DNA from 3 places in the Bacillus sp. MN7755 genome. Region 2 is predicted to be linked to each of the others. Evidence: predicted binding sites of a transcription regulator. Region 2 holds the regulator's gene; each other region holds the start of a gene.
What was found. Region 2 encodes LexA, which represses DNA repair genes until DNA is damaged. Its sites were predicted from a motif close to CGAACATATGTTCG; they were not measured.

Region 1 (3,274 bases), on a different contig from region 2:
CACTACTCTCACTACTATTGAGAATACTTCACTCGGTTATCCGTTTCGCATTCAACTATATCCGCCGATAGAGATTTCTCTCAACGTTAGTAGCTTTCGACGTTCCGTTCAGACTATCATTGTTTTAAAGGTCATATGACCTCCGGTTTAGGTGCTTGCTATACCCCGTGCCTAGCTCCGTTGCCTATAACAACGTTAGGATTGTTACAACATGAATTATTCCAATCCATTAGACAAGTCTTATTTTCAGACTCCGAGTCATTTCTAACCCGTCACAATATCGAGGCGTACATTCGCAAGTTCGTCAGTGTTTACACATTCTCACCATGTCGGCTGACAGCATACAATACTTTATCAGTTCCATTTGGTTTATTATTCCGAATGGCTTTCGGTTATCCTGTAGGGTACTTCGGATAATGATTGCATGTTTTACCCTGCTTCCAACATCACGCTATGCCTAACGTATGCTGTCGGGAATCTCACTGGGAGAGTTTCAGGTCGTTACTCCTTCATTCCTCTCACTTGTCTGAACAGTTATCCTGTTCTTGTAGCCTTGGCTTATTTCTTTAAAGAACAGTCATCGTTTGTCGCTAAAAACGTTGTAATACCAACGTTTTTACTTAGTCGATAACGTCTCGCACTCACGATTTGTGTCCTCCTAATAATGTGTTTCTATATCTTGCTGTTGCACTATTTGTATAAGAAATTCCTCGTAATATGCTGTTCTTTCCAAATTTAGTGCGTATTTCGTTCATTACTTTAGTTAGTTGTATTTCTTTTTCTCGTTGTATTACATTATCGAATAGTGAGATTTGTTCTTCGCCTTCATTGATTAAGTTAGTTAAAGAAACATTGATGGTTCTAATGGGTTCCCCAGTATAAAACTCATGTAAAAAGTATGTACAAATCTTATAAATATCCATTGTTAAATTGGTTGGTCGGTTCATAGTGTGAGTTTTTCTGAAACCACCAGCGTAATTTTTGCTGTAACCAATAGAAAAATGGATAGTTTGAGCTAGTTTATTTTGCCTTCGCATTCGATAACAAACTTCCTCGATATGTTCCAGTAGAATAATTGGGAATTCCTCTATTGTGTAATCACGCATGAGTATTTGACTTTTACCAATAGAAGTTGTTGCTGGTATGTATTTTTCTGCAATACGGCTAAAATCAATGCCGTTGCTATGTAAATGTAATTCTTCACCAATAACTCCAAAACTTTGTTTTAAGTATTTGAGTGGGTATTGCGCTAAGTCTCCAATTGAATGTATTCCTTTTCGATTTAACTTAACTTCTGTTTTACTCGAAATTCCCCAAAACTTACTAAGTGGTCGTATCGGCCATAATTTTATGGGGACATCTTCGTATTTCCAATACGCGACGCAGTCTTTTGTCTTCTTCGCTTCCACATCTAAAGCGATCTTGCTCATTAAAGGGTTAGGTCCAATCCCAATCGTGCATTCAATTCTTGTTTTCTCATATACTTCACGTTTGAATTTCAGCGCAAATTCATAAGGCTCATTCGCAAAAAGATGGATACTATTTGTAATATCCATAAAGAATTCATCGATGCTGTATTGGTGAAAATCCTCAATTGGAACGTATTGTAAAGCTAATTTTGTTATGTAATTTGAGCATTTGATATAAGTTCCCATAATTGGGTTTACAACAAGAATGTCTTTACGCCGTGGTATTTCATACAACTTTGCCATTTTCTTAACGCCTAGTGCTTTTAATGGTGGTGTTGCAGCCAAAACAATGGAGCCACTCCTGTTCACATCTCCTACTACAGCTAATTTAGTATGCAGTGGGTCTAAGCCCATCTTGATACAGGACACGCTTGCATAAAAGCTACGAAGATCTACACATAAAATAATTCAATTTGGCAAAATTGAGTAGTCATACACCTTTACGCCTCCTTATATAATTAGAACGTTTGTTCTTATTATATACGAATATATGTTCTTTTATAAAGAGTTTTTTTTTTGTAAAAAAATAAGAAGTTAGACTTAATTAGTTAGCTTTTTCTTAAAAGAGGATACGAGATATCATCGTAGTAATTTCGAACACCCACAGTAACATTAACCAGTGTTTTTGTTTAAGGTTAAACTTTGGCTTGTTTACCTCTGCATGGAATTTGATTTTCTTCCGGTTAGTATTGAATTTAATCCGTGTTAAAAAGTCAAAAAGGATGATAAATTTCTCAAAAAAGAATCAGCCCGATTTATCGAGCTGATTCTTACATCCAAAAATCTTCAAAGTCTACACGGTATCCTTTTCTTTTTAAAGCTCTAATTATCTTTTGGCCATTACCTAATGATGGCCTATTCTCATTAGATCGTGTAATGCGGCTAATTGTATTTTGGTTTACTCCGCTCCATTCTTTTAATTCTGTTTGAGTAATTTCATTCCTCTTAAGAAATTTTCCAAACTTTGATAAAGGTTTTCCTAATCCGAACACCTTTTACACTCCCATTCTTTTATACTTGTATAATTCTATCTTTGCCAAGGCTCATTTTTTTTAAACAAAAGTGTTAATAATGTACAAGCCTTTCACAATATGATGTATCAAGGTCGTTATCAAAGTAGATACCAAATCAACTAGCCTTTGGACTAGTAAAGTACCTACCACGTTAACTAGCAAAGTAATGCTATCAAGGTAATAAGCTTATAAACCCTATATTTCATCTAGTTTGTTCATTCTGTTTATAAAGGGGAGATTTAAATGCGTTCTAGGAAAGAAACAATTCCTTTTCGCGAGTTTATGGATCGATCATACAAAGATAAAGAAAAGAACATTCGTAAATACAATTCATTAAGTCCTTTCGCATTCCTTCATATGCCGGATCAGGTATTACACACTTACATTGGATTAGGAGTTATGGGAATGATTTTAATTGGAGCAGTCATGTTAGAAAAATATTTGGTGCGACAGGACTATATATCAGCAGCTAAATTTGTAAGTGAAGTTTTGTATCACGGCACGCGAATTAGTGGGGTTTGCTTGATTGGATATATATTTGTTCGTATTGTAATCATGTTTTAAGGGGGGAAGGGAGTAATGGGGATTATAAAGGAGTGGCTTCGTACACAAAGGCTAAGGAATCAGCTTATGGAGGTATTCGGAAAAGCAGGTTTATATACGGAACATCAAACACGTGGGGGGAAAATGCCTATTTATCCCAAGGTCCACAATGTTTCTTCTTCAGCAGAAAGTGTGAGGTATGTTTTCACCATACCAAACGGATTAGATCCACAGAAGATTGAAAAGAAA
Region 2 (3,274 bases):
GTACTTAGAATAACTGGAGCGGATATAAAAGATGCTCTCGAACTCTCTGCTTCTTATTTCATATTAAAAGCAGATGGAACCATCATCGTAAACCCTAGCTACATAGAACCAAAACCGCAACACTATAATTACGATATGTGGGAAGGAATTTCGTACGTATTAAACATTTCCAAACCAATTGGCGAGAGAGTAGAATCTTTACAGTATAAAGGCACTCCTCTTAATATGGATGAAGAATATGACGTCGTTATGAATAGTTATCGTGCAAGCGGCGGAGGGAACTTCTTTATGTTTCAAAAAAAGCCTGTAATAAAAGACATACCAACAGATATGTCTGAACTTATTGCTGACTATATATTGAAGCACAAAAAAATAGAAGCAACAATCAATAACAACTGGAAAGTTATTAACTAACGAATATAATAAATAAAAAAAGATGGGCTTTGCCCATCTTTTAGTTTAATTTTGCATTATCTTGCTCTTTTAAAGCTTTTAATTTCGCCGGTGTAACATCAGTACCTTGTTCGTTAACGACTTTAATTCCTTTAAGTTCGTTTAACATATTTTGACGAAATCCTTTTAAATATTGTTCACGTAGCGATTGACGCTCACGTTGTTCTTCTTCAGTTAAACCTTCAGCTTTTGCTTTTTTCGCTAAGAAGTTAATGCGTTCAACGAGTTCGTGACTAAGCATCTCGAATCCCCCTTCTAATCAAAACTGATTATTATCATACAATAGTTACTCTTCTTTATCAAGCAATTGCTTTGTATACTCTACATATCTACGATGTACCGTCGCTTTTGAAACATTATGACCAAAGCCGCGAAGCGTTGCTGCAATTTCTTCGAAAGTAAGTTCATTCTTGCGCAAACGCACAATTTCCTCAATCGGCACTTCTTTCTTCTCTCGTCCTACGCTTAAATGACGATTCTTTAAATTATTTTCTGGGCGATAGCCCTTTTCTACCGCGCGTTGCATACCACGTTTAATTTTCAAATTATGAATCTTTCTTTGATACTCTTCAACAATACCAATAATATCTAATACCATCGAATCCGAATCCGACAATTGTAATTCTCCATTATGCGTATGCGTGTATACTTTTATTCCCTCTTTATGTAAACAGTGCATTAATGCAATCTTTGCATTTCCCCTACCAAGGCGCGTTTCATCTTGTATGAGTAGCACATCAATTTGTTCGTCTCGAATTGTATCTAGCACTTCTAATATTCCATCACGTTCAATTGTATAACCACTAGCCTGCTCTTCAATCACCTTAGTAACATTCATTTGATAGCGCTCCGCTAAATGCAATAATTCATCTTTTTGACGTAATAATGATGTTTCTTGCGCTTCTTTTGTTGTACTCACACGTGCATAAATAATTGCATTCATTATGAACCCCTCTTTCTCACTATTATTTCCCTTCAGTGTAACATAAATTCGCCTTTTGTTCGAACTTATGTTTGTAGAATGTTTTTTCACATGTTATACTTATTAATAAGAAAAATGAAAGAAAACGAGGTGTTAGAAAACATGGAAAAGTTAACGAAACGCCAGCAAGACATTCTCGACTTTATTAAGCTAAAAGTACAAGAAAAAGGATATCCACCTTCCGTACGTGAAATCGGTCAAGCAGTCGGCCTCGCTTCTAGTTCTACAGTGCACGGACATTTATCAAGATTAGAAGAAAAAGGATACATTCGACGCGATCCAACAAAACCACGAGCAATCGAAATTTTAGGTGATGACCGAATGGATACAGAAACACAATCTGTTATTCAAGTTCCAATCATCGGAAAAGTTACTGCTGGATTACCAATTACAGCAGTTGAAAGTGTAGAAGATCACTTCCCACTTCCAGCTAGCATTGTTGCTGGAGCAGATCAAGTGTTTATGTTACGCATTTCTGGAGATAGTATGATTGAAGCTGGTATTTTCGATGGAGATCTAGTTGTTGTTCGCCAACAACAGTCTGCATATAATGGTGAAATTGTAGTCGCTTTAACAGAAGATAACGAGGCAACTGTTAAACGTTTCTATAAAGAAAAAGACCATTTCCGTCTACAACCGGAAAACTCTTCATTAGAACCTATCATTTTAAAACAAGTGTCAGTTATCGGTAAAGTAATTGGCGTATATCGTGATTTACATTAAGAATATAAAAGAAGATAATTACCTTATTTATATACGGTAATTATCTTCTTTTTGTATTTTGATAGATTTTCATACATTCTATTTCTTATGAACGCGTTTCAATCGTCACATCTCCCGCAGCAGTTTTACCGCTAATCTTTGTACTCCCATTACCAATTGTTACGTTTTTATTTTCTTCATTAAAAATTGTTACATCTCCCGCAGCACTTTGCCCGGTGATTACAGCATCTTGTGGTTTTTCCGATAAAACAATATCTACATCTCCCGCAGTTGAACTTGCTTCTAGATTATACTTAGAATCATGATCTAGAATATTTATTTCCCCACTGGTCGTTTTTGCAGTCACTTTCCCTATTACTTTTTTAAAGTTCAGCTCACCAGCTTTTGTAGATCCCTCCACATTCTTAGCCGTTACACGTTTCAAATCCACTTCACCAGCAAGTGTCTCAACACTTACACGGTCACTTTTCACATCACTTATTTCGATTTGTCCAGCAGATGAATTTACTTTTACATCTTGGTAAGAGCGTTCAGGCACAAGGAGAGTCAATGTAGACGTTTGAAACCTAAAATCGTAAAAGGAAAAATCAAATGAAGCACCTTTTTCTCTTTCCCCAATGATTTTTAATGTGTCACCATCTTCAGCAATACGAACCTCTTGTTTACGTGTATCTCCTGATTGCTTTACATAAAAAGAAGAGTCAGGCGATTTTTGGACAACAATATCCCCAGCATCTAACTTAACTTCTATATTTTTTAGTGTTTCGTTTTTGATTATATCTTCTTTGTTTCCTTTTTCTGCAGTTTGTACTGCTTTTTTATATGTTTGTGAAATCCCAATTACTCCAATAATGATACAAGCGATTGCTACTAACAATATTTTTTTCATCATCTACTCCCCTTTTATCATTTTGAAGTTCCATATTACATAACGTACGCATAGCCTTTTAAACCACTTCGTACTATAATAAGCGATAATACATAACAACAAACCTACGCCAACAAACGTTATACTAACGAATAAATCCAACCATATAAAAGTACCCATAAATACTTTTCCAATAACGAAAAATGGTGTTACTACACTAGCAATTCCACCGACCCAAAAGGAAGATA
Region 3 (3,274 bases), on a different contig from region 2:
GACCACTTCTTGGTATTGGCTTACCGATGATAGAGGCGCTAATTCCGGCATTGCCACTTATCGTATTTGTATTGGCGAATGCTGTTGCATTTGGATTTTGGCTCGGTTTTCTTTATTCATGGCTTGGATCAGTAATGGGTGCCTTACTTGTCTTTTTCATTATTCGCCATTTTGGCCGAAGTCGTTTCTTTTCTTTTGTAAATAAGCATGAGAGAGTACGAAAGGCAATGGGATGGATTGAAAGGAAAGGGTTCGCACCGATTTTCGTCATATTTTGTTTTCCGTTTACACCGTCTGCGCTTATAAACGTTGTCGCTGGTTTATCTCGCATAAGTGTAAAGCAGTTTGGCCTCGCGCTTGCGTTCGGAAAGCTTGTGATGATTTTTATTTTAACGTATATCGGTCATGATTTAATGTCATTTATTCATAATCCGCTGAAATCAGTTATTGTAGCAATTGGTATTTTTATTTTGTGGTATGTCGGTAAGAAAATTGAAGTAAAGTTAGAACTACATTAAGAATAGTCTTCTTTGTAAAGGAAAGCTTCATGATTAAAGGATAAGGGGAGAAGCGGATGAAGAAAACTTTGAAAAAAGAAGGCATAGAGTGGATACGAACAATTTTAATTGGTGTATTATTAGCTGTATTTTTTCGAACGTTTTTCTTTTCAACGTACGTTGTAGAGGGGAAGTCAATGATGCCGACATTACAAGATGGCAATATGCTCGTTGTAAATAAGGTGAGTTATCAAGTGGGGGACTTGAATAGGTTTGATGTTGTTGTGTTTCATGCGAATAAAAAAGAGGATTACGTAAAACGAATTATCGGTTTACCTGGGGATCAAATTGAATATAAGCATGATAAACTATATATAAACGGACAATTCGTGGATGAACCTTATTTAGAAACGTATAAGAAAGAGATAGATGGACGACAACTAACAGGTGATTTTAAACTAGAAGAGTTAACGAAAGAAAAATCGGTGCCACCGGGATATATTTTTGTAGTAGGTGATAATCGTCTCGGGAGTTGGGATAGTAGACACTTTGGGTTTGTAAAAGCTGATACAGTTGTCGGTAAAGTTGATTTACGATATTGGCCACTTCAAGAGGTGCAAACGAATTTTTCAAAAGGTTGATATAATAGGTAGAAGTATAGAAAAAGACAAACTACTCCGTTTGTCTTTTTTCGTGTCCTATAATACAATTATAGTAGCAAACTAACGTTCGTTATGTAAGTGAAAGGTGGGGTTACATGTCACTTCGATTTGTGATTGGTAGAGCGGGAAGTGGAAAAAGTACACTTTGTTTACACGAAGTGCAAGAAGAGTTAAAGCAGCGTCCAAGAGGGAAAACAATATTATATCTTGTGCCAGAACAGATGACATTCCAAACGCAGCAGGCGTTAATTGGTAGTGAGGATGTTAGAGGTTCTATTCGGGCACAAGTTTTTAGTTTTTCACGGTTAGCGTGGAAGGTATTGCAAGAAGTTGGTGGAGCGAGTCGTCTTCACATTAATGAAGCGGGCGTACATATGTTACTTCGTAAAATTGTAGAGTCTCGTAAAGATGGATTATCGGTGTTCCAAAAAGCAGCGGAGCAAAACGGTTTTTTTGAACATCTTGGCAGCATGATTGCGGAGTTTAAACGATATAATGTGACGCCATCTAACGTATATGAAATGTGGCAACAATTAGATGCACATAGTAGCAGTGCAGAACAAAAGCTATTAGCGAATAAAGTGTATGATTTACAGTTATTATATGATGATTTTGAACGTGCTTTAATTGGAAAGTATTTAGATTCAGAAGACTACCTGCAATTACTAGTGGAAAAGCTTCCGCAGTCTGAGTATGTAAATCAGGCTGAAATTTATATAGATGGATTTCATTCGTTTTCACCACAAGAGCTAGAAATTGTAAGACAGCTTATGATTTGCGGAGCGAGAGTTACGATTACGTTAACGATAGATGAAAAGACGTTAGCACAGCCAGTAAATGAACTAGATCTATTTTATGAAACGACGTTAACGTATGAAAAAATAAAACAAGTAGCACGTGAAGAGAAGATAGAAATTGAAAAAACGATTCCGCTTATGGAACAGCCGCGTTTTCATTCGCAAGCATTAGCGCATTTAGAAACGCATTACGAAGCACGTCCAAATGAAAAGTTTCACGGTGAAGCAAGTGTAACGATTAGTACAGCAGCTAATTTACGAGCTGAAGTAGAAGGTGTTGCTCGTGAAATTCGTAGACTTGTGGCGGACGAAGATTATCGTTACCGTGATATTGCAGTTCTTCTTCGTAACGGGGAAAGTTATTACGATGTGATGCGAACGTTATTTACAGATTATAATATCCCGCACTTCATCGATGAAAAACGACCGATGTCACATCATCCGCTAGTAGAATGCATTCGGTCAGCACTCGAGATTATTAGCGGGAACTGGCGTTATGATGCAGTGTTTCGCTGCGTGAAAACAGAGCTTTTATATCCATTAGACGTAAGAAAAGAAGCAATGCGCGAAGAGATGGATGAGTTTGAAAACTACTGTTTAGCGTACGGTGTACAAGGGAAGAGATGGACTTCTGAGGATCCGTGGATGTACCGACGCTATCGTTCTCTTGACGATACGAATGGGATGATTACAGACAGTGAACGTGAAATGGAAGAGAAAATAAATCGATTGCGCGACGTTGTAAGAACGCCTGTTATTCGTATGCAAAAAAGACTGAAGCGTGCGGGAACAGTTATGCAAATGTGTGAAGCTGTTTACTTATTTTTAGAAGAGCTGGATGTTCCGAAAAAACTAGAAGCATTACGTATTCGTGCAGAAGAGAGCGGCGATTTCTTATTTGCGACAGATCATGAGCAAGTATGGGAAGAAGTAATGAGTCTTCTTGATACGTTTGTTGAGATGCTTGGCGAAGAGAAAATGTCACTTTCTATGTTCACAGACGTTATGTCGACAGGTCTTGAGGCGCTTCAATTCGCAAACATTCCGCCGTCATTAGACCAAGTGTTAATTGCTAACATTGATCGTTCTAGGTTATCAAATGTGAAAGCAACATTCGTCATTGGGGTAAATGAAGGTGTCATTCCAGCAGCACCTATGGATGAAGGTATGCTTTCTGATGAGGAAAGAGATGTTCTTGGTGCGGCAGGAATTGAATTAGCACCAACGACGAGACAAACTTTATTAGAAGAACAGTTCGTTATGTACCAAATGGTAACGAGAGCAACTGAGAAATTATATATTTCCTGTCCGCTCGCAG

Region 1: the regulator LexA is predicted to act here: its motif matches at 1,953-1,966, upstream of ACYVEC_RS28785 (Y-family DNA polymerase).
Region 3: the regulator LexA is predicted to act here: its motif matches at 1,216-1,229, upstream of addB (helicase-exonuclease AddAB subunit AddB).

What each region holds. Positions count from the first base shown of each region.
Region 1 is NZ_BTRL01000031.1:91,595-94,868, forward strand. It holds gene ACYVEC_RS28785 (Y-family DNA polymerase) at 642-1,877, opposite strand; gene ACYVEC_RS28790 (helix-turn-helix domain-containing protein) at 2,240-2,461, opposite strand; gene ACYVEC_RS28795 (hypothetical protein) at 2,726-3,046, shown strand; gene ACYVEC_RS28800 (FtsK/SpoIIIE domain-containing protein) at 3,062-3,274, shown strand, end outside.
Region 2 is NZ_BTRL01000007.1:23,183-26,456, reverse strand. It holds gene ACYVEC_RS05360 (bifunctional metallophosphatase/5'-nucleotidase) at 1-414, shown strand, start outside; gene ACYVEC_RS05355 (DUF896 domain-containing protein) at 455-694, opposite strand; gene ACYVEC_RS05350 (YneB family resolvase-like protein) at 740-1,396, opposite strand; gene lexA (transcriptional repressor LexA) at 1,538-2,158, shown strand; gene ACYVEC_RS05340 (DUF4097 family beta strand repeat-containing protein) at 2,244-3,050, opposite strand; gene ACYVEC_RS05335 (DUF1700 domain-containing protein) at 3,051-3,274, opposite strand, start outside.
Region 3 is NZ_BTRL01000008.1:187,898-191,171, forward strand. It holds gene ACYVEC_RS08005 (TVP38/TMEM64 family protein) at 1-518, shown strand, start outside; gene lepB (signal peptidase I) at 575-1,138, shown strand; gene addB (helicase-exonuclease AddAB subunit AddB) at 1,255-3,274, shown strand, end outside.